2 regions of the Rhizobacter fulvus genome follow, and region 2 is predicted to be linked to the other one. Evidence: predicted binding sites of a transcription regulator. Region 2 holds the regulator's gene; the other holds the start of a gene.
What was found. Region 2 encodes LexA, which represses DNA repair genes until DNA is damaged. Its sites were predicted from a motif close to ACTGTATNNNNATACAGT; they were not measured.
Positions count from the first base shown of each region.

Region 1: the regulator LexA is predicted to act here: its motif matches at 6,813-6,830, upstream of dinB (DNA polymerase IV).

Region 1 covers NZ_OZ224516.1:890,037-901,626, forward strand. The annotation lists gene ACWH49_RS04380 (AAA family ATPase) at 1-424, opposite strand, end outside; gene ACWH49_RS04385 (FAD binding domain-containing protein) at 435-1,229, opposite strand; gene ACWH49_RS04390 (xanthine dehydrogenase family protein molybdopterin-binding subunit) at 1,256-3,622, opposite strand; gene ACWH49_RS04395 ((2Fe-2S)-binding protein) at 3,633-4,115, opposite strand; gene ACWH49_RS04400 (GGDEF domain-containing protein) at 4,237-5,334, opposite strand; gene ACWH49_RS04405 (SUMF1/EgtB/PvdO family nonheme iron enzyme) at 5,461-6,621, opposite strand; gene dinB (DNA polymerase IV) at 6,861-8,087, shown strand; gene ACWH49_RS04415 (DUF3034 family protein) at 8,165-9,061, shown strand; gene ACWH49_RS04420 (group I truncated hemoglobin) at 9,072-9,503, shown strand; gene ACWH49_RS04425 (LysR substrate-binding domain-containing protein) at 9,543-10,460, shown strand; gene ACWH49_RS04430 (alpha-hydroxy acid oxidase) at 10,533-11,590, shown strand, end outside.
Region 2 covers NZ_OZ224516.1:5,222,936-5,234,525, reverse strand. The annotation lists gene thrH (bifunctional phosphoserine phosphatase/homoserine phosphotransferase ThrH) at 92-709, opposite strand; gene ACWH49_RS24780 (FAD-dependent oxidoreductase) at 764-2,011, opposite strand; gene rlmB (23S rRNA (guanosine(2251)-2'-O)-methyltransferase RlmB) at 2,041-2,787, shown strand; gene upp (uracil phosphoribosyltransferase) at 2,801-3,427, shown strand; gene ACWH49_RS24765 (hypothetical protein) at 3,517-3,981, shown strand; gene ACWH49_RS24760 (chromate transporter) at 3,995-4,540, opposite strand; gene ACWH49_RS24755 (chromate transporter) at 4,537-5,133, opposite strand; gene ACWH49_RS24750 (MFS transporter) at 5,130-6,308, opposite strand; gene ACWH49_RS24745 (D-2-hydroxyacid dehydrogenase family protein) at 6,308-7,315, opposite strand; gene ACWH49_RS24740 (DUF1993 domain-containing protein) at 7,422-7,934, shown strand; gene ACWH49_RS24735 (helix-hairpin-helix domain-containing protein) at 7,939-8,250, opposite strand; gene lexA (transcriptional repressor LexA) at 8,252-8,944, opposite strand; gene ACWH49_RS24725 (asparaginase) at 9,037-10,008, shown strand; gene ACWH49_RS24720 (hypothetical protein) at 9,987-10,409, opposite strand; gene ACWH49_RS24715 (hypothetical protein) at 10,444-10,836, opposite strand; gene ACWH49_RS24710 (putative bifunctional diguanylate cyclase/phosphodiesterase) at 11,032-11,590, shown strand, end outside.

The DNA of each region.
Region 1 (11,590 bases), 4.3 Mb from region 2:
TCAGCAGCACCGGCGAGCGCGGCTGCGTCAGCGCCTGCAGCAGCGGGCGCTCGATCAGCATCTGGCGCGAATACAGGCTGTGGGTCAGGCGTTCGCGGTCGGCGTCGTCATGGAGCGCGTGGGTCGCCTCGGCGATCCGGATCTCGACCATCTGGCGCGCGATGTTCCACTCGTACGCCGTCTGGGCGATGTCCAGGCCCTCGTAGCACTGGACGCGCAGCAACGCAGTGTTGAGCGCCGCCGCCAGCGTCTTCGCGAGCTCGGTCTTGCCGACGCCCGGCTCGCCTTCGAGGAACAGCGGGCGCTTGAGCTTCAGGCCGAGGAACAGCGCGGTCGCGAGCCGCCGGTCACAGACGTAGTTCTCCGTGGCCAGCAGCGCGATGACCGCATCGACCGAATCCGGCAGCGTCAGCGCCGTCGTCATGCAGGGCGCGTCATCGAGCCAGCGCCGCCGCCACCGCCCGGGACGCCATCACGCTGATCATCGCGGCGCGGTACTCGGCGCTGCCGTGCATGTCGCTGTTGATGTCGGTGGTCGGCATCTTCACGGCCTTGGCGGCCTCGGGCGTGAAGCTCTTCGCGAGCGCCGTCTCGATCTCCGTCGCGCGGAACGCATGGCCCTTCGCGCCGGTCACGCCGACGCGCACGCCGCCCGCGGTCTGAGCGACGAACACGCCGACCAGCGCGAAGCGCGACGCCGGCTGCCGGTACTTCACGTAGGCGGCCTTCTGCGCCGGCGGAAAGCTCACCGCGGTGATCATCTCGCCGGGCTGCAGCGCGGTCTCGTACAGGCCGGTGAAGAACGAATCGGCCGGGATGGTGCGCTGGTTGGTGTGGATCGTGGCGTTCAGCGCCATCACGCCGGCCGGGTAGCAGGCCGCCGGGTCGGCGTTGGCGATCGAGCCTCCGATGGTGCCCATGTTGCGCACCATCGGGTCGCCGATGCCGCCGGCGAGCTCGGCCAGGGCCGGGCACGCCTTCCTGACATCGGCATTCGACGCGACCGACGCGTGCGTGGCCATTGCGCCGATCACGAGGTTGGCGCCGTCCATCCTGATCGTCTTCAGATCCGGGATCGCGCCCAGGTCGACCAGGGTCTCGCTCTGCGACAGCCGCAGCTTCATCGCCTGGATCAGGCTCTGGCCGCCGGCGAGGTAGCGCGCGTCGCTGCCGAGCGCGGCCTTGGCGTCGTTCAGGCTGGCCGGGCGCTTGTAGTCGAATGCATACATGTGAGTGGTCTCCGTTTTCTGTGCGGTCAGGCGACGTTGTTGGCGGCGCGCCAGACGCGCTCCACTGTGGCCGGCATCGCGATCTCGCGCACGCCGAGCGCGTCGGTCAGCGCGTTGATGTAGGCCGGTGGCGAACCGATCGCGCCGGCCTCGCCGCAGCCCTTCACGCCCAGCGGGTTGTGGGTGCACGGCGTGACGGTGTTGCTCAGCTTGACGCCGGGGATGTCGCTGGCGCGCGGCATCGCGTAGTCCATGTACGAGCCGGTCAGCAGCTGGCCCGACTCGTTGTCGTACGCGCAGCCTTCCATCATCGCCTGCCCCAGGCCCTGCGCCACGCCGCCCTGCACCTGGCCGGCGACGATCATCGGATTGACGAGGTTGCCGAAGTCGTCGACCGCGACGAACTGCTCGATCTGCACCTTGCCGGTCTCGGGGTCGACCTCGACTTCGCAGATGTAGGTGCCCGACGGGTAGGTGAAGTTGGTCGGGTCGTAGAACGCGTTCTCGTTCAGGCCCGGCTCGAGCTTGTCGAGCGGGTAGTTGTGCGGCACGTAGGCGGTGAGCGACACGCTGCCGAACGGCACCGACTTGTCGGTACCCGCCACCTTGAACACGCCGTTCTCGAACTCGATGTCGGTGTCGGCCGCCTCGAGCAGGTGGGCGGCGATCTTCTTGCCCTTGGCGATGATCTTGTCGACCGCCTTGACGATCGCCGTGCCACCGACGCTCAGCGAGCGGCTGCCGTAGGTGCCCATGCCGAACGGCACGCGGCCGGTGTCGCCGTGGACGATCTCGACGTTCTCGACCGGAATGCCGAGCTTGGCCGCGACGACCTGCGCGAACGTGGTCTCGTGGCCCTGGCCGTGGCTGTGCGAGCCGGTGAACACCGTGACCGTACCGGTCGGGTGCACGCGCACCTCGCCGGCCTCGAACAGGCCGGCGCGCGCCCCGAGCGCGCCGGCGATGTTGGACGGCGCCAGGCCGCAAGCCTCGATGTAGCAGCTGTAGCCGAGGCCGCGCTTCTTGCCCTTGGCCTCGGACGCGGCCTTGCGCGCCGGGTAACCCGCCACATCGGCCATCTCGATCGCCTTGGCCAGGTGCGCTTCATAGTCGCCGGTGTCGTAGGTCAGGCCCACCGGCGTGGCATACGGGAACTCGGTGATGAAGTTCTGGCGCCGGATCGCGGCCGGGTCCATCTGCATGTCGCGCGCCGCCTGCTCGACGATGCGCTCGACGACATAGGTGGCCTCGGGACGGCCCGCGCCCCGGTAGGCGTCGACCGGCGCGGTGTTGGTGAACACCGCCTTCACTTCGGCATAGATGGCAGGCGTCTTGTACTGGCCGGCGAGCAGCGTCGCGTACAGGATGGTCGGCACGCTCGACGCGAAGGTCGACAGGTAGGCGCCCATGTTCGCGATCGTCTTCACCCGCAGCGCGAGGAACATGCCCTTCGCGTCCATCGCCAGCTCGACCTTGGTGACGTGGTCGCGGCCGTGCGCGTCGGTCAGGAAGGCCTCGCTTCGGTCGGACGTCCACTTGATCGGCCGGCCGACATGCTTGCTGGCCCAGACCAGCGCGGTCTCCTCGGCGTACAGGAAGATCTTCGAGCCGAAGCCGCCGCCCACGTCGGGCGCGATCACCCGCACCTTCGATTCGGGCAGGCCGAGAACGAAGGCGCACATCAGCAGCCGCTCGACGTGCGGGTTCTGGTTCGCGACGTACAGCGTGTAGCTCTCGTCGTGCTTGGTGTAGCTCGCGTTCGCGGCACGCGGCTCCATCGCGTTCGGGATCAGCCGGTTGTTGACGATGTCCAGCGTGCTGACATGCGCGGCCGTCGCGAACGCGGCGTCGACCGCCTCCTTGCTGCCGTGGCCCCAGTCGTAGCAGACGTTGTTCGGCACGTCGTCGTGCACCGAACCGGCATGGCCCTCGGCCTTGGTGATGTCGATGACGGCGGGCAGTTCCTCGTAGTCGACCTCGATCAGCTCGCAGGCGTCCTTCGCCTGCAGCAGCGTCTCGGCGACGACCATCGCGACCTGGTCGCCGACATGGCGCACCTTGCCCTGCGCCAGCACCGGGTGCGGCGGCTCCTTCATCGGCGCGCCGTCCTTGCTGTGGATCAGCCAGCCGCACGGCAGGCCGCCGACCTTGGCGTCGGCCAGGTCCTGGCCGGTGAAGATGCGCACCACGCCGGGCGCCTTCTTGGCGGCGTCGAGGTTGATCGACTTGATGCGCGCGTGCGCGTGCGGCGAGCGCAGGAACGCGGCGTAGGTCTGGCCGTGCATCACGACGTCGTCGGTGTACTGGCCGGCGCCGGTCAGGAAGCGCGCGTCCTCGCGGCGCTTCACCGATTGGCCGATGGGGCTCATGGGGGGAACGGACATGTCGGTCATGGTGTTCTCCTCAGGCGGCCAGGCTGGCTTTGGCGCCAGACTGGCAGAACTGGATCGACTTGACGATGTTCTGGTAGCCGGTGCAGCGGCAGATGTTGCCGTCCAGGCCCTCGCGGATCTCGGCCTCGGTGGCCTTGGGGTTGTCGGCCAGCAGTTGCACCGCGGACATCACCATGCCCGGCGTGCAGAAGCCGCATTGCAGCCCGTGGCACTCGCGGAAGGCCTCCTGCATCGGGTGCATTGTTCCGTTCTGGGCCAATCCCTCGATCGTCGTGATCGTCGCGCCCTGGGCCTGCGCCGCCAGCATCGAGCAGGACTTGACCGCCCGGCCGTTCATGTGCACGGTGCAAGCGCCGCACTGGGCGGTGTCGCAGCCGACGTGCGTGCCGGTCAGTTGCAGGTTCTCGCGGAGCAGCTGCACCAGCAGGGTTCGCGGGTCGACGTCGACGTTGACGGCCTGGCCGTTGACGGTCAATGAAATGGGAACGCTCACGGTGAGTCTCCTGTGGGGGATCGCGGGGGAATGCTTCACGCTCGAAGGGCGCTTGAGGCATTGTTCGAGCACACCGCCCCGACGCACAGCGCGGGGTTTCCCTAGGACTCGGCAGGTGGCTCTACGCGGCAGCGACCGCCACGCGGTTGCGGCCCAGCGTCTTGGCGGCGTACATCGCCTGGTCCGCCTTGTCGATCAGCACCTCGAGCCGCAGCGCGGCCGCCTCGGCGCGCGCCAGGCCGATGCTGGCGGTGAACGTGACCGGCGGCCCGCCTTCGACCGGCAGGCTCGCCTGGCGGATCGCCCGCAGGATGCGCTGCGCGACCAGCACGGCGCGCGTTTCGTCCGGCTCGCACAGCAGCACGACGAACTCCTCGCCGCCCCAGCGGCAACACAAGTCCCAGCGGCGCAACTGCCTGCGGATGACCTCACCCAGCTGCACCAGCACCGCGTCGCCGACCGCGTGACCGTGCCGGTCGTTGATCTGCTTGAAGTGATCCGCATCGATGAACAGCACCGAGATGCCGGGCCGGCGGCCGGCGCACTGGGCGATGCGGTCGAGCGCCTCGGTCATGAAGGTGCGGCGGTTCAGCACGCCGGTGAGCGGGTCGCGCGTGGCCATCTCGACCAGGCGATCCCGCAGGGCCTCCTTGGTCAGGTAGTCCGAATGAATCATGCAGTGCGCCGCCAGCGCCAGCACGGTCGTCGGCCAGACCAGCACGGCGTACTGCGGGTGCGGGAACCCGGGGTTCGCCAGCAGCACCGCCAGCAGTTGCGGCACCGCGGCGCCGATCACGTGCAGAAGCACCACCCACCCGAACGGAAAGCCCGGCCACAGCAGGAAGCCGCACATCTGCACGAACACGAAGGCGCCGACGCCGAACGTGAATCCCTGGTTCAGGCGGGCGCAGATCAGGTAGTACACCGCGATCGACAGGGTCACGCAGACCGAGATGAGTCTCACCCGCGTGGGCACCGGCAGCCGAGGCGTGCCGATCGTCGCGCCGCACGCCGCCGCGAGCGGACCCAAGGCGAGCCGGTGCCACAGCACGTCGGGGGCGCCAACCGGGTCGAGCGTCAAATCCCAGGCCCACATGCACGCCAGGTACGGCGCCATGGCCCAGAACATCAGCTTGCTGTACGCGAGGTGCTCAGCGAATTTGCGTTCGGTGAACTCGGGCGAGGGCCGGAACAGGTGAGAGAAGCGCGCGGAGCCCATGGACACGAGAAGACCGGAAGTGAGACGGGCGCGCCGGAACTGGATGGCGCCCGCGGCTGAACCTGCTTTCGGCAGCGTATGTCAGGGCTCAAGCCGCGAAGGCAGTGAACGGCGAGCGCTAACGCGTCAAACCGCACAACTGCGGAAGCCGCAGAAGCCCTCGTCGTGCGTCGGCAACGCCGCGTCGCGCGCGTGCTCGTGCCGCAGGCGCCCGCGGGTGGCGAACGACGCGCCGCGAAGCACCCGCGCGACGCCGACGAGCGCCGTGTCGTCGTCCTGTCCGGGCGACGTGCCGGCGTGTCCCGGGTAGGGGCGCAAGGTGCCGGCGGTCCACTCGCGCACCTCGCCCCAGCGGAAGCCGCGGCTCGCGCCCTGAACGGCAGCCGCTTCCCACTCGGCCTCGCCCGGCAGCCGGCGGCCGGCCCAGCGGCACCAGGCGTCGGCCTCGAACCAGCTCACGTGAAGGGCCGGCTGCGCGAGCGGCACCCGCACCAGCTTGCCGAAGCGCTGTTGCAGCACGCCCTGGCGCATCTGGTCGACGAAGCGCGGTGTGCGACGCCCTTGCGCCTGCACCCACGCCCAGCCAGGATCGCTCCAGAATTGGCGATCGTCGTAGCCACCGTCCTCGACGAACTCGCCGTACTGGGCCCAGGTGGTCGCCTGCGCGTCGATCTCGAACTCCGCCAGCGCCACCTCGTGCGCCCAATGCTCGCGATCGGGCACGAAGCCGCCCGGCGCGCTGCCGAGCCGCCAGCGGGTCGCCGGGAACAGCAGCGGCGGGCGCACCGGCCGGGTCGTCAACGGCGCGCGCAGACCGGTGTCGAACCCGAGCATCTGCGACAGCACGGCGAAGCGCTCGACACACGCGTCCTCGCGCAGCAGCGCAAGGCGGTAGAAGTAGAGCGCGTCGTCGTCCTCCGCGGCGTGCTCGAGCAGCTCGAGCGTCATCTCCAGGCTGTCCACCAGGTACTGGCGGATCGTCTGCAGATCGGGCAGCGGCGCCACGGCGCCGGTCTCGAACATGGCATCGGCGCCGGGCAAAATCGACGCAAGACGCGGCCGCGTCGCATCGCCGCGCGGGCCGCGCTGGCGCTGCACGTTGCGGGCCAACCAGAACTCCTGGAACCAGCCGAGGCGCCCCAGCTCCTGCAGCAGCGGTGCAGCGCCGCACGCCGCGCCCTCGAACGCCGCCGCCCACCGCAGGCTGTGGTTGCGAGCGTCCATCAGCGCAAGCGAGAGCAGCTCCCGCCCGGCGCGCCGCATGTGCGCCGTGTCCACGTCCGCCATCTCCACACCCTGCACTTGCGACTCCCGCCTGACGACGCGGACGATTGTGGCAGCGCCGGCTTCCACACGGCGAAGACCCGCGCTCAGTCAGGCATCGGCGCCAGCTCGGGTATGCGGGACCAGCGACGTTCGTCGCCCCGGACGCCATCGGCATTGCGAACAATTGGCGCCCGGCGTGCGGAGGGCGTGATACTGTATACAACCACAGTGTCATACCGTCCCTCCCCGCCCGCCACGTCATGCCGCCGCAGCGCTTGATCGCCCACCTCGACATGGACGCGTTCTATGCGTCGGTCGAACTGCTGCGCTACCCGGATCTGCGCGGCCGGCCGGTCGTGATCGGCGGCGGGCGGCGGCATCAGCCGGTGCTGCGGGCCGACGGCAGCCGCGAGTACGCGCTGTTGCGCGACTACACCGGCCGCGGCGTCATCACCACCAGCACCTACGAGGCGCGCGCGCTCGGCGTGTTCTCTGCGATGGGCACGATGAAGGCGGCCAAGCTGGCGCCGGATGCGGTGCTGCTGCCGGTCGACTTCGACCAGTACCGGCACTACTCGCGCCTGTTCAAGGCCGCGGTGCGGGCCATCGCACCGGTCGTCGAGGACCGCGGCATCGACGAGATCTACATCGACCTGACCGACCTGCCCGGCGCGCAGCGCGACGCCGGCCGCGCGGTCGCGCAGCAGTTGAAGGACGCGGTGGCCGACGCCACCGGTGGCCTGACCTGCTCGATCGGGGTGACGCCGAACAAGCTGCTGTCCAAGCTCGCCTCCGAACTGGACAAGCCGAACGGCCTGACCCTGCTCGCCGAGGCCGACATCCCCATCCGCATCTGGCCGCTCGCCGCGCGCAAGGTCAACGGCATCGGGCCGAAGGCGAGCGAGAAGCTCGCCGCGCTCGGGCTGCACACCGTCGGCGACATCGCCGCCGCCGAGCCGGCCTGGCTGGTCGAGCACTTCGGCAACAGCTACGGTGCGTGGCTGCACGCCGCATCGCACGGGCGCGACGAGCGACCGGTCGTCACGTTCAGCGAACCCAAGTCGATCAGCCGCGAAACCACGTTCGAGCGCGACCTGCACGCGGTGCGCGATCGCGCCGTGCTCGGCGAGATCTTCACCGACCTGTGCGTGAAGCTCGCCGGCGACCTGGCGCGCAAGGGCTACGCAAGCCGCACGATCGGCGTCAAGCTGCGCTTCGACGATTTCAGGATCGTCACCCGCGACCTGAGCCTGCCCGCGCACACGATGGACGCGAAGACGATCCGCCGCGCCGCCGGCGAATGCCTGAAGCGGGTCGACCTGAGCCGCCGGCTGCGGCTGCTCGGCGTGCGCGCCGGCGCGCTGGCCACGCTGACCGACCTGGTCGCGCCGCTGCACACCGGCGACTCGGCCGCGAGCGTGTTCACGGCGCGCGAACCCGGCGCCGGCCTCGGCCTGCCGCTGTTCGACGCGCCGCCGCCGGCGTGACAACGGCTGCTGTTTGACCACCAAACGCCGCGCATTACGCCCGATCAAGAGCGACAGGTTTGTCTATCGTGACGGGCATGCAGTCACGATCAACCTCCCCGCGCGTCGTCGCGCTCGCTTTTTCGTTGATGGTCGCCACAGCGGCCCAGTCGCAAACCTTCCCCCCCGGCGATGGCCGCGGCAAATTGCTGCTGACCGGCGGGGTCTCGAGCATCGACGGCGCGGCCGGCGGGGGTCTCACGCCGTGGGCCGTGATCGGCAGCTACGCCACGAGCGGCGAGACCGGCGCCACCGCATTCGTCACCCGCGCCAAGACCCAGGATTACGGGTTGACAACGTACGGCGCCGCCTTCGGCTTCAGGGACCGGGTCGAGCTCTCGCTCGCGCGCCAGGCGTTCGATGCGGGCGTCGTCGTCCCCGACACCACCCTGAGGGTCGACATCGTCGGCGTCAAGATCAAGCTGGCCGGTGAGGCGGTGCTCGACAGCGACACCTGGATGCCGCAGATCGCGGTGGGCGCGGAGTTCAAGCGTCTGAACCCGGGCGACGCGGTCGGCGGCGTGCTCGACTCGGTCGGCGCGAAACGCGACGGGGTCGACCTGTACCTCAGCGCGACCAAGCTGTTCCTCGCGCAGGGGATTCTCGTCAACGGCACCTTGCGTGCGACGAAGGCGAACCAGAACGGTCTGCTCGGCTTCGGCGCGACCGACCGACGTGGCTACCGCTTCAAACCCGAGATCTCGGTCGCCTACCTGCTGCACAGGACGCTGGCGGTCGGTGCCGAGGTCCGCGCCAAGCCGGACAACCTCGGCTTCGCCGGTGCCGCGTTCCGTGAACACGCGTGGAAGGATGTGTTCGTCGCGTGGGCGCCGAGCAAGCACCTCTCGATCACCGCTGCGTATGTGGACCTCGGCAACATCGTCGGCCACGAACGCCAGACCGGCGGCTACCTGTCCGTCCAACTCGCGTACTGACGCTTCTCCGATGAACGCCTTCAAGCTCACCCTCCTCGTCGCCGTGCTGGCCGCCGGCTCGGCTTTCGCGCAGCCCCAGCTCGACGACACGCTGTACCGCCAACTCGGCGGCCAGTCCGGCCTCGTCAAGCTGACCGACGACTTCATGCAGCGGCTGCTCGCCGACCCGCGCATGAACCCGTTCTTCAGGGACACCGACCAGAAGGAATTCAAGGCGCAGCTCGCCGCCCAGTTCTGCGAGGTCTCGGGTGGGCCGTGCCAGCGCAAGGGCAAGGACATGAAGACGGTGCACGACGGGCAGGACATCACCAAGAGCAACTTCAACGCGCTGGTCGAGGTGCTGCAGCAGAGCATGGACGCGCAGGGCATACCGTTCACCGCGCAGAACCGCCTGCTCGCGAAGCTGGCGCCGATGCACCGCGAGATCATCAACAAGCACTGAAGCGGCGGCCACCGCGCAGGCCGCGGCTATGATCCCGCGATGCCCCCGCCCGCCCTGCGCCTGCCGTCGATCGACGGGCTGCGCGCGTTCGAGACGGCGGCGCGGCTGGGCAGCTTCGAGCGTGCCGCCGACGCGCTGAACATCACCGCGAGCGCAGTCGCCAAACGCGTCGCCACCGTCGAGGACCTGCTCGGCACCGCACTGTTCACGCGCGGCCCCAAGGCGCTTGCGCTGACGGCGAGCGGCAAGGAATACCTGACGCAGGTGAGCGCCGCGCTGGCGATGCTGGCCGCCGTACCGCTGCACCAGCGCAGCGTGCAGCGCACCACGCGCCTGCGCGTGACCGCGACGCCGACCTTCGCGCGGCAAATCCTGGTGCCGAACCTGGAAGCCTTCACGCGCGCCCACCCCGACGTCGAGCTCGAGGTGCTGCTGTCGATCCCCTACCTCGACGCCGGCAACTCGGACGCCGATGTCGAGGTGCGCCACGGCGACGCCGCGGCCGGCGGCGGCACGCCGCTGATGGACGACGTGGTGCTGCCGATGGCCGCGCCCGCGCTGCTCGCCCGCCTGCCCGCGTTGCACGCGCCCTCCGACCTGGCCGGCGCGCCGCTGTTACGCACGCCGCTCGAGCCCTGGGCGCCCTGGTTCGCCGCGGCCGGGCTCGACTGGGCCGAACCGACCCACGGCCCGAAGCTGGTCGACCTGGGCCTGACGCTCGAAGCGGCCGTCAGCGCGCAGGGCGTCGCGCTGGCGCGGCCGAGCCTGGCGCGGACGTGGCTCGCGAGCGGGGCGCTGGTCGCGCTGCCGTTCGGCGTGCTGGCGCGGCCGGCCACACAGTACTACGTGATGCCGCATGCGCCGGGCGGGGCGGCCGCGCTGTTCGCGCAGTGGCTGGGCCGGGCCTGCGCGCAGGTCGCAACCGACGCACTGGCGCTGGTTTCCGGCCCGCGCTGAAAATCTTTCCGGCCGCTGCGCGGCGTGCGCCGCTAGCATCGCCGGCGAAACAGCACCCGGAGACAAACGACCATGCCCGTGATCACCAACATCGAAGACCTGCGCGTGCTGGCCGAGAAGCGCGTGCCGCGCATGTTCTACGACTACGCCGATTCGGGCTCGTGGACCGAGAGCACCTACCGCGCCAACGAGAGCGACTTCCAGAAGATCAAGCTGCGCCAGCGCGTCGCGGTGAACATGGAAGGCCGCTCGATCCGCACCACGATGGCCGGGGTCGACACGGCGATGCCGGTCGCGATCGCACCGACCGGCCTGACCGGCATGCAGCACGCCGACGGCGAGATGCTGGGCGCGATCGCCGCGAAGAAGTTCGGCATCCCGTTCACCCTCAGCACGATGAGCATCTGCTCGATCGAGGACATCGCCCAGGCCACGCGCGCGCCGTTCTGGTTCCAGCTCTACTGGATGCGCGACCGCGACTTCATGGACCGGCTGATGGACCGCGCGAAAGCCGCCAACGTCAGCGCGCTGATGCTGACGCTCGACCTGCAGGTGCTCGGCCAGCGTCACAAGGACCTGAAGAACGGCCTGACCGCGCCGCCGAAGCCGACGCTCGCGAACATCCTGAACCTGATGACCAAGCCGCGCTGGTGCCTGGGCATGGCGGGGACGAAGCGCCACGGCTTCGGCAACCTGATCGGCCACGCCAAGGGCGTCAGCGACATGAGCTCGCTCAGCACCTGGACGCGCGAGCAGTTCGACCCCAAGCTCGACTGGAACGACGTCGAGTGGATCAAGAAGCGCTGGGGCGGCAAGCTGATCCTGAAGGGCATCATGGACGAGGAAGACGCGCGCCTGGCCGTCGCGAGCGGCGCCGACGCGATGGTGGTCTCCAACCACGGCGGCCGCCAGCTCGACGGCGCGCCGTCGTCGATCGAGGCGCTGCCGGCGATCAAGGCGGCGGTCGGCAACGGGATCGAGGTCTGGATGGACGGCGGCATCCGCTCGGGGCAGGACGTGCTGAAGGCCGTCGCGCTCGGTGCGCAGGGCACGCTGATCGGCCGCTCGTTCCTCTACGGTCTGGGCGCGATGGGCGAGGCCGGCGTGACCAAGGCGCTCGAGATCATCGC
Region 2 (11,590 bases):
CAACGCGCCCTACGACAAGCCCTGCGACGGGGTCGTCTCCGGCCGTCCCTGCCGACGGCATCGGGCCGTGGAAGCCCTCTCGCGGTGCCGCTCAACCGCCGCGCAGCCGCAGCGCGGCGGTGTCGATCGCCGACTTCAGGTCGGCATAGGTGCGCGTCACCGGGAACTGCGGGAACTGCTTGACGATGGCTTCGGGCGGATGGATGAAGAAGCCGGCGTGCGCGGCGCCGAGCATGCCGGTGTCGTTGTACGAGTCGCCGGCGGCGATCACCTGGAAGTTGAGGCCACGCAGCGCGTTGACGGCGTGGCGCTTCTGGTCCGGCTGGCGCAGCACGTGGCGGCGCACGAAGCCGTCGGCGTCGACCTCGAGCTTGTGGCACATCAGGGTCGGCCAGCCCAGTTGCTTCATCAGCGGCTGCGCGAATTCGTAGAACGTGTCGGACAGGATGATGACCTGGTAGCGGCTGCGCAGGTCGTCGAGGAAGTCCTTCGCGCCGGCCATCGGGCGAATGCCGGCAATCACGTCCTGGATGTCGGCCAGCTTCAGCCCGTGCTGCGCGAGCAGATCGATGCGGAAGTTCATCAACTTGTCGTAGTCCGGCTCGTCGCGGGTGGTGCGCGACAGTTCCGTGATGCCGGTGCGCTTCGAGAACTCGATCCAGATCTCGGGGACGAGCACGCCTTCGAGGTCGAGGCAGATCATTTGCATGGGGTGGCTCCGGCGCGGCGGTGGTGAAGGGCGGCGCGGATCGTACCCGACGCGCTAGGGTTGTCGGCTCACGGCCCGCGTCTCGACCCGCTCGGGCCGCACGCCGATGCCGACCAGCCGCGCCGGCAGCCGCCGCAGCACCGCGAAGCGTTGCAGCAGCCGCACCGGCAGCGGCAGCTCGGCCGGCGCCGCGGTGCCGGCGAGCACCGGCGCGAGCACCTCGTTCTGGATCGCGATCTGGGCCCGCTGCGTCACCCGGGCCGGCCAATCGCGGCGGCGCTGCACGGCCTCCAGGTGCTCGGGCGTCAGGCGCTTCTCGCGCAGTGGTTCGGCCAGCAGGTTCGACGCAGCCACCGCGTCCTGGATCGCCAGGTTGATGCCGACGCCGCCGACCGGCGACATCGCATGCGCCGCGTCGCCGATGCACAGCAACCCGTCGCGCCACCAGCGCGGCATGCGGCTGATCTGCACACTGAGCAGCTTGACCTGGTCCCAATCTTTCAGCGTCGAACTGCCGGCGATCAGGAATGGCGCGATCGCACCGACGCGGTCGCGGAACGCGTCGAGGCCGGCGGCCTGCAGGGCGGCGAGCGAGCCCTTCGGGATCACGTACGCGCACTGCCAGTAGTCGCCGCGGTTCAGCGTGACGAGCAGGGCGCCGGGGCGGATCGAGCCCCCGGTCTGCGAGCGCGGGTCGGCGCGGTCGCGCGGGACGCGAAACCAGAGCACGTCGATCGGCGCGGCGAGGTCCTCGCTCGCCAGGTTGGCGCTGCCGCGCAGCGTGGTGTGGCGGCCGTCCGCGGCGACGACCAGGCCGGCGTGCACCGCGAAGCCGCCTTCGGCGGTCTGCACGTTGACGCCGATCACCGCACCGTCGTCCGGGCGCTCGATCACGCCCAGCGCCTTCGCGCCCAGGCGGAGCGAGAAATTCGGCAGTGCGCGCGCCCGGTCGGCGATGAAATCGAGGAAGTCCCATTGCGGCACCAGCACCATGAACGGCCGCGGCGCGTCGAGGTGGGTGAAGTCGGCGATCGTGACGGACTCGCCGTAGACATCGCCGACCAGCTCCGTCACCTCGTCGTGCGGCAGTTTCAGGAAGTCCTCGAGCAGCCCGAGGTCGTCGAGCACGGTCAGCGTGGACGGGTGGATCGTGTCGCCGCGGAAGTCGCGCAGGAAGTCGAGGTGTTTCTCGAGCACGATCACGTCGACGCCGGCCCGCGCGAGCAAATAGCCCAGCATCAGCCCGGCCGGGCCACCGCCGGCGATGCAGCATTCGGTGCGGAGCGAGGGCGTGGCGTCCATGGCGCGATCGTAGGCCGTAACATCGGCGAATGACAAAGGGAAAGCAAGTCCTGTTCGGCTTCCACGCGGTGACCGTGCGACTGAAGTCCGCGCCGCGGTCGGTCCTCGAGGTGCATGTGGACGCCTCGCGGCGCGACCAGCGCATGCGCCAGTTCGTCGAGCGCGCCCGCGAGGCCGGCGTCAAGCTGGTCGACAGCGACGACGAGCGCCTGGCCAAGCTCAGCGGTTCGCAGCGCCACCAGGGCGTCGCCGCGCGGGTCGAGGCGCTGTCGATCAGCAACTCGCTCGACGACACGCTCGACGCCGTCGACGGCCCGGCGCTGCTGCTGGTGCTCGACGGCATCACCGACCCGCACAACCTCGGCGCCTGCCTGCGCGTGGCCGACGGCGCCGGCGCGCATGCGGTGATCGCACCGAAGGACCACGCGGTCGGCATCAACGCCACGGTCGCGAAGGTCGCGAGCGGCGCGGCCGACACGGTGCCGTACTTCATGGTCACCAACCTGGCACGCACCTTGAATGAGCTGAAGGAGCGCGACATCCGCATCATCGGCACGTCGGACGACGCGCAGCGCTCGCTCTACGACCTCGACCTGACCGGCCCGGCCGCGCTGGTGCTCGGCGCCGAAGGCAGCGGCATGCGCCAGCTCACCGGCAAGACCTGCGACGAGCTGGTCCGTCTGCCGATGGCCGGCGCGGTCGAGAGCCTGAACGTGTCGGTCGCCAGCGGCGTGTGTCTGTACGAAGCGGTGCGCCAGCGCCTCAAGAAGCCCTGAAGGAGAAGCATCCATGCCGGTGATCGACGTCAAGCATCCGCTGGTCAAGCACAAGGTCGGCCTGCTGCGCGAGAACGGCATCTCCACCAAGAAGTTTCGCGAGCTGACGAACGAGCTCGCGCGCTTGCTCGCGTATGAGGCGACCGCCGATTTCCCGCTCGAGAAGACGACGATCGCATGCTGGAGCGGCCCGGCCGAGATCGAGCGGATCAGCGGCAAGAAGGTGACGGTGGTGCCCATCCTGCGCGCCGGCCTGGGCATGCTCGACGGCGTGCTCGACATGATCCCGAGCGCCAAGGTCAGCGTCGTCGGCCTCAGCCGCAACCACGAGACCCTGCAGCCCGAGAACTACTTCGAGAAGTTTGTCGGCAAGCTGGACGAACGCACCGCGCTGATCATCGACCCGATGCTCGCGACCGCCGGGTCGATGATCGCGACCGTCGATCTGCTGAAGCAGCGCGGCTGCAAGGACATCCGCGCGCTGGTGCTGGTCGCCGCGCCCGAGGGCGTGGCCGCACTCGACAAGGCGCACCCGGATGTGCGCTGCTGGACCGCGTCGATCGACAGCCACCTGAACGAGATCGGTTACATCATCCCCGGCCTGGGCGACGCGGGCGACAAGATCTTCGGCACCAAGTGACGCCCCGCGGTCGACCCGCGGGTTGAACTTTTACCAATCTTGACGCGACATGTCTTGCGGCCGTCACAAGCGGCCCCTAGGCTGTCCGCATGAAGAACATCATCCTGCCTCGCCCGTTCCGCCTGTGGATGACCGGCAGCCTGGCCGTCGTGATGGCCGCGATGATTCCGCTGCGCGGCGCTTCCGAGTCGGAACGCAGCCATGGGCTGCGCCTGCTGCGCCACAGTCGCTACGATGTGAGCGAAACGCTTCAGCGCATCGAGCTGGCGGCGCGCGACCGCGGGCTGTCGGTCCTGGCGCGGGTGGCCGGCGCGCCGCCGGTGCTGGTTCTGGCCTCGTCGATCGGCGGCACGCTGGTGGTGATGAACGAGGCCGATTCGCGGCCGGCCATGCCGTTGAGCCTGATGGTCAGCGCAGCGGCCGACGGCGGGGCCGACGTGCTGGTCGCGTCGACGCACGAGGCGAACGCGTCCAGCGACTGGTCGGAGCTGCCGAGTGCGGTGGTGGACGATCTGCGCGCATTGCCCGGCGTGGTCGAGCGCGCGCTCGGCTGAAGGATCGCCGGCCTCAAACGAGGCCGAGTGCGCCGGACACGGTGCCGAGCGCGACCAGCCACATCGGGCTGAGCTTGGTGCGCAGCATCACGGCGATGCTGACGACGATCAGCGCGAGCGCGCCCCAGCGGTGCGCCGGGTCGCGCAGGTACGGTTCGGCGAGCACCCAGCCGGTCGCGAGCAGCAGGCCCAGCGTCAGCGGCGTCAGCCCGGCGGTGAAGGCGCGCACGAAGCGCGTCTCGCGCCGCTGCGCGCCCCAGCGCGTCGCCCACAACGACAGCAGCGTCGACGGCACCAGGATGCCGGTCATCGTCGCCAGCGTGCCCAGCGGCCCGGCCACGTTCCAACCGAGCACGGCGACGAACAACACGTTCGGTCCGGGCGCTGCTTGCGCGATCGCGATCGACGCGGTGAATTGGGCGTCCGTCAGCCAGTGGTGCTCGACGACGATGTAGCGGTGCATGTCGGGCACTGTCGTGATCGCGCCGCCGACCGCGAGCAGGCTCAGGATCAGGAAATGGGTGAACAGGCCGAACAGGTCGGTCGCGTCGAGCTTCATCGCGCCGCCTTCAGCCGCCACCACGCGACGACGATCGCGACCGAGCCGAGCCCGGCGATGACCCACACCAGCGGAATCCGCAGCCACGCGGTGCCGATCAGCGTGAGCGCGCCGAAGCCCAGGCAGATCGGCAATCCCATCGCGTTGCGGCGCAGCGTGCCGAGCAGCTTCAGCCCTGTGGACAGGATCAGCCCCGCCGCGACCGCGCCCATGCCGCGCAGCGCGCCGGTCACCATCGGGTACTGGTCGAAGCGCACGTAGAGCGCCGTCAGCGCCAGCACGATGACCATCGGGGCCAGCAGCATCCCACCGAGCGCAGCCATCGCACCGCGTGTGCCGAAGCTGCGGTCACCGAACATCAGTGCCAGGTTGACGACGTTCGGGCCCGGCAGCACCTGGCTGATCGCGAGCATCTCGACGAACTGGTCCTTGGTCAACCAGTTGCGGCGCTCGACCAGCTCGCGCTGCGCCACCGGCAGCACGCCCCCGAAACCCTGCAGCGCGAGCCGGTTGAACGCAAGGAACAACTCGCCGAGCGACTGCGGCACCGCAACGTCGGTGCCGTCCTGCAGCGCGCCCGTGGCCGGTGTCATGCGAACGCCACCTTGCGGCTGCCGGCCCACAGGCTCAACCCGATCGCCGCGAGCAACCAGGCCAGACCGCACCAGTTCAACGGCGCATAACCGCCATGCGAGATCAGCCAGCCGCCGCTCGACGCGCCGACGGCCTGACCCAGGTAGATCGCCGACGTGTTCAGCGCCATCAGCGCGGGAGCCAGCGCCGGCGCCGCCATGCCCAGGCGCGCCTGCTGGGTCGAGTTCGACGAGAAGCAGCCCAGCGCCCACGGGATCAGGATCACCGCGGTGCCGACCAGCGTGCTGCCGAACGGCCACAGCAGCAGCGAGACGGCGATCAGCGACAGCGCCACCGCCACCGCCACGTTCGGCCCGACCCGATCGATCACCCGCGTCAGCACCACATTGCCGACCAGCCCGAACGCGCCGAACCACATCAACAGCATCGTGATCTGCTCGGTGCTCGCGCCGAGCTGGTGCTTGTAGTAAGGCGCGAAGTACGAGAACAGCGTGAACTGCCCGGCGCCCGAGAGCGCGGTGACCAGCACCATCGCCATCAGGACAGGGCTGGTGAAGACGTCCTTCCAGGCGCGCATCGACAGGGCGGCCGGGCGCACGCCGTCGGGCATCACCGCGAAGACCCAGGCGGCCGCGACGATCGACAGCGCCGCGACGGTCGCGAACGCCACCTCCCAGCCGAAGGTCTCGCCGATCCAGGCCGACATCGGCAGCCCCGCGACCGAGGCGACCGACCAGCCGAGGAAGATGAAGGTGATCGCCCGGCCGCGTTCATGCGGCGCGGCCATGTACCCGATCGCTGCGGCGGCCTGCGGCGTGAACACCGCCGCGGCCAGCATCGTGACGGCGCGCACCGGCCACAGGGCTGCGTAGCTCGGCATCAGCGCGCTCAGCGCATGACCCGCGCCGTACCACACCAGCGCGAGTGCGAGCAGCCGGCGACGATCGAAGGCCGCGACCCAGCCCGCCAGCAGCGGGGCGCCGAACGCCATCGTGGCCGCGGCGATCGCGATCAGCTGGCCCGCGAGCGTGACCGACACGTCCAGCGAGCGCGCGATGTCGTTGAGCGTGCCGGCCACCGACATCACGCCGCAGCCGATCACGAAGTTGCCGAACATCAGTGCCCAGCGCAAGCTGGCGTGGACCCCTGCCGCAGGCTGCGACGACTCCGGCATCAGCGCATCACTTTCAGCGCCTCGGGGTTGAGGATGTTCGTCGGCGTGCCGTTGATGAAGTTGACGACGTTGTCGAACGCGGCCTTGAAGTACATCTCGTAGCTGTCCTGTTCGACATAGCCGATGTGCGGCGTGCACACTGCGTTCTCGAGCCGCAGCAGCGGGTGGCCCTGCAGGATCGGCTCGCTCTCGAACACGTCGACCGCCGCCATGCCCGGGCGGCCGCGGTTCAGCGCCGAGACCAGCGCGCCTTCCTCGATCAGCTCGGCGCGCGAGGTGTTGACGAGCAGTGCGGTCGGCTTCATGCGCGACAGCGCGTCGAGCTTGACGACGCCGCGCGTGCTGTCATGCAGCCGCAGGTGCAGCGTCAGCACGTCGCAGGCCTCGAAGAAAGCCTCGCAGCTCGGCGCCGCGACATGGCCGTCGCGCGTGGCGCGCTCGCGCGCCGACTCGCTGCCCCACACCGTGATGTGCATGCCGAAGGCGCGGCCGTAGCCGGCCACCATCTGGCCGATCTTGCCGTAGCCCCAGATGCCCAGCGTCTTGCCCTTGAGCACCATGCCGAGGCCGAAGTTCGGCGGCATCGACGCCGCCTTCAGCCCCGACTGTTGCCACGCGCCGTGTTTCAGGTTGCCGATGTACTGCGGCAGGCGGCGCATCGCCGCCATGATCAGCGCCCAGGTCAGCTCGGCCGGCGCGACCGGCGAGCCGACGCCCTCGGCCACCGCGATGCCCATGCGCGTGCAGGTCTCCACGTCGATGTGCGAGCCGACCTTGCCGGTCTGCGAAATCAGCTTCAGCTTGGGCAGCTTTTCGAGCAGCTGCTTCGGGAACTGGGTTCGCTCGCGGATCAGCACCAGCACGTCCGCATCGCGCAATCGCACGGAGAGCTGGCCGATGCCCTTCACGGTGTTGGTGAAGACCTTGGCGTTCAGCTGCTCCATCACGCTCGCGCACTTGAGTTTGCGCACCGCGTCCTGGTAGTCGTCGAGGATGATGATGTTCACGAGGTCGGGAGGGTCCGTCGGTGCCTGTGTCGGACCCGATTGTGCACGGCCGCAAGAAGGCCTGTAGCATCCCCGCTCCCTTGTCCACGACCCTGGAGACAGACCCATGTCGATCACCATGCACTCGGCCAGCGCGCCGATCTTCGTCACGATGCTCACGAATCTGTCGGCCTGGCTCGACAAGGCCGAGGCCCACGCGACCGCGAAGAAGTTCGACCCCGCGGTCCTGCTGGCGGCGCGTCTGGCCCCCGACATGCTGCCGTTCACGACCCAGGTGCAGATCTGCTGCGATACCGCCAAGTTCCTGATGGCCCGCCTGGCCGGCGTCGACGCGCCGAAGTTCGACGACAGCGAGCAGACCCTGGCCGACCTGCGCGCCCGCATCGCCGCGACGATCGAGTTCGTCAAGTCGGTGCCCGCCGACAGCATCGACGGCACCGAAGAGAAGGACGTGACGCTGCCGCGCCGCACCGGCCCGATCGTCATGAAGGGCGAGGCGTACCTGAAGCACTTCGCATTGCCGAATTTCTTCTTCCACGCGACGACGGCGTACGCGCTGCTGCGTCACAACGGCGTCGAAATCGGGAAGATGGACTTCCTGGGTGCGCCGAAGGGCTGAACTGTCAGAGTTGCCCGAACTGCGCCTTGCGCTGTGGCGTGTAGCGCCACCAGGGCGCGGCGGCGGCCCCGTTCATGAAATCGACGGCGGCCATGAAGGTGTCGAGCACGCACGGATCCTGGCGCTCCCCGGACGCCGTGCACAGCTTGCGGTAGAGCGCGTAGGCGTCCTGACCGCGCAGGTCGGCCGGCCGGCCGATGCCGATCGAGCGCAGGTCGGCCGCGAGCGACGGCCCGATGTTGGGCAGTTGCTCCAGCGTCGCGCACTCGGCGGCGCTGGCCGCCTTGGGTGACTTGATCACGGTCGCTGCCGGCATCTCACAGCATCATGTTGTTGCGGATCAACCCGACCGCCAGGCCCTCGAGCTCGAATTGCATCTCGCCCGCATCGGCGCCGCCGGTGGGCACGACGATGGTCTGGAAATCGGGGTTCTCGGGGATCAGCTCGATGCTGTTGCGCGTGCGACGAAAGCGCTTGACAGTGACCTCGTCACCCAGCCGGGCGACGACGATCTGGCCGTTCTTGGCGTCCTTGGCGCGCTGCACGGCGAGCAGGTCGCCGTCGATGATGCCGGCGTCGCGCATGCTCATGCCGCGGACCTTCAGCAGGTAATCGGGCCGGCGCGGAAACACGCTGGCCTCCATCAGGTAGGTCTGGTCGACGTGTTCGTGCGCGAGGATCGGGCTGCCGGCGGCGACGCGGCCGACCAGCGGCAGCGTGAGCTGCGCCAGGCTCGGCAGCGGCAGCGCGAACTGCTTGCCGCGCTGCTGGTTGAGCTGACGCAGCGTCTCGGAGCGAAGCCGGATGCCGCGCGACGTGCCGCCGACCAGCTCGATCACGCCCTTGCGCGCCAGCGCCTGCAGGTGTTCTTCGGCCGCGTTGGCCGATTTGAAGCCGAGCTCGCTGGCGATCTCGGCGCGAGTCGGCGGGGCGCCGGTGCGCTCGATCGCGCTCTGCACGAGGTCGAGGATCTGCTGCTGGCGATCGGTGAGCTTGGGCGGTTCGTACACTGGGCGTCCTTGAAAGCGGATGCGCCGTCGGCACGGCTGAGCGGTGCTGACGATCCATCCAGTACCTGTATTTTCATCCAGCTGGCGCAAAAATGCAAAACGTATCGTCGATCGTCGTGGTGCTCGGGACCGGAGGCACCATCGCCGGCGCCGCGAGTGAGGCGACGGACAACGTCGGCTACGTGGCCGCACAGCGGGGTGTCGCGCAGCTGCTGGCAGCGGTCCCGGCACTGGCCGGCGCACCGATCGAGGCCGAGCAGATCGCGCAACTCGACAGCAAGGACATGACGCACGCGGTCTGGCATGCGCTGGCGCTGCGCTGCGCACACCACCTCGCGCGGCCCGAGGTGGCGGGCATCGTCATCACCCACGGCACCGACACGCTCGAGGAGACCGCCTGGTTCCTGCAGCGCACGCTGGCACCGGCGCGGCCGATCGTGCTGGCCGCGGCGATGCGGCCCGCAACGGCGCTGCAAGCGGACGGCCCGCAAAACCTGCTCGACGCGGTCACGGTGGCGCGCACCCCCGGCGCCCGCGGCGTGACGGCGCTGCTGGCGGGTCGGCTGCACGCCGCCGCCGACGTGCGCAAAGTGCATCCCTACCGGCTCGACGCGTTCGCGTCGGGCGATGCGGGGCCGCTGGGCGTGGTGGAGGAGGGCGTCCTGGGGCGGTTTCGCGAGTGGCCATGCGAGCCGGCGCTGGTCGGCGCGGCACAGCTGCCCGCCGATGCGGGGGCGTGGCCGGCGGTCGAGATCGTGACCAGCCATGCCGGCGCGAGCGGCGAGATCGTTGCCGCGCTGTGTGCCGCCGGCACGCGCGGCATCGTCGTCGCGGCCACCGGCAACGGCAGCGTGCACGAGCGCCTCGAGCGGGCGCTGGCAGCAGCCCAGGACGCCGGCGTGTCGGTTTGGCGCAGCACGCGTTGCCTCGACGGGCGGATCATCGACTCGGGCGACACCGCCTTCCCGTCTGCCGGTGCGCTGACGCCCACGAAGGCGCGGATCGAACTGATGCTGCGCCTGATGGCGGCTTCGGCGGCGGCTCAGGCCGCGCGGTCGTCCTGATCGCCGGCGCCGTAGAGGCGGTGCTCGTTCAGGACCTGCAGCGACTGCAGATCGCTTGCCACCTCGGGCGCGAAGCCCTGGCGATTCGGGCGCCGTGCGACCAGCAGGTCGTCGAGATACTCCTCGATCAGGCCGGGATCGCGCCACAGCAGCGCCATGCGGTTGGCAATTCGCGGGTAGCGCGCGGCCAACAGGTCGGGCCGGAAGTCGTCCGGCAGACGCGCCAGCCAGGCCACGGCGGCGTCCGACAGCACCTCGTCACGGTGGCGGCGGGGCGCGCGATGGCGCACCCAGTCGGAGTCGGTCATCAGTTCGGGCGGCTTGGGGCCCCTGGGCGGCGCCGGCGCGGCCGCGCGCAGCAAGGTCAGCGGGAACCGGAAAAGCGGCAACAGCTTGCGCATCGTCAGGGCGCCTTCGGCGTGCTGCGACAGGTGATCAGGCGCGCGGGCGCAATCCCGGGAAGGTGCTCTCGCTGAACGGTTGCGTGTCGGCGAAGCCATGTGCCGCGAGTTGCGGCGCTTCGAACAGCAGCCCGCCTGCAAGCGCATTCGCCGCGGGACCGGTCGGCATCGGGGCATGGACCGCCGCGGCCGGTGCGGCCTTGGTCAGGGCCGTGGCGGCCTGGCGCCGGGCGGACAGTTCCTTCTGAAGCTGCGCGACCTGCTCGCGGGCCTTCTTGACCTGTTCGTGCAACACGTCACGGTCCGCGTTGACGCGGCCAAGCTTGCTCTCGAGCCGCAGCCGCTCGCGGCGATACCACCAGCGCGACGCGATGGCCGTCACGGCGATGGCGAGGATGGCGAACAGCAATGCGGTGAGGTCTTGCATGGTTCACTGCCTATCGGTTGGCGCTGGCGATACTTTAGCCGCGCAATCCCCCGGTCTCTTTGCAGTCGGGAAACATTTCCATCAAGTCGACGGACCGCCCGTCGATAAAGCCGGATCACCGGTCTGAGCGTCCGCGCTCGGTTCCGCCACCACGGGTTCGTCGCCCCGCAGCGACGTTGTCGGAGAGGATGTTCGATGGACGACGACTGGATGCGCAGCGCGTTGTATGCGGGGGTCATGGCGCTGTGCCTGTACCTCCCCTTCGTCGCGCTCGACCTGGTGCGGCGCGCCCGCACCAAGCGCCACGCCAGCCCCTGGGGCTGGCTGCTGGGTGGCGCGGCGGCATGGGGCACCAGCCTGTCGGCGGCGTTGCTGATGACCTTGCTGGCGCGCCATGGGGCGCTCGACCTGTCCCACGACGGCGCACTGCTGCTCGCGTCCTGGCTGGTGAGCGTCGGCACCGCGTTCGGTGTCTTCGCCGCGGTCTCGATCGCGCTGCCCGGCTGGCGCAGCTGGCTGCGCATCAGCGCCGGACTCGCGCTCGGGGTGCTGGTGTCGAGCAGCCTGATGCTGGTGTCGCTGCAGCCTGTCAACGCCTGGGCGCCGCTGTGGTCGCAGAGCTGGCCGCTCGACCTGACCTTGATCGGCGCGAGCCTGACGCTGGTCGCGTACCTGCTGGCCAGCGAAGGCCTGCTGCGATGGTCCGAGCGCCGCGCGCGCTGGGCCGGGCCTGCCGCAGGGGTCGCATTCGCCG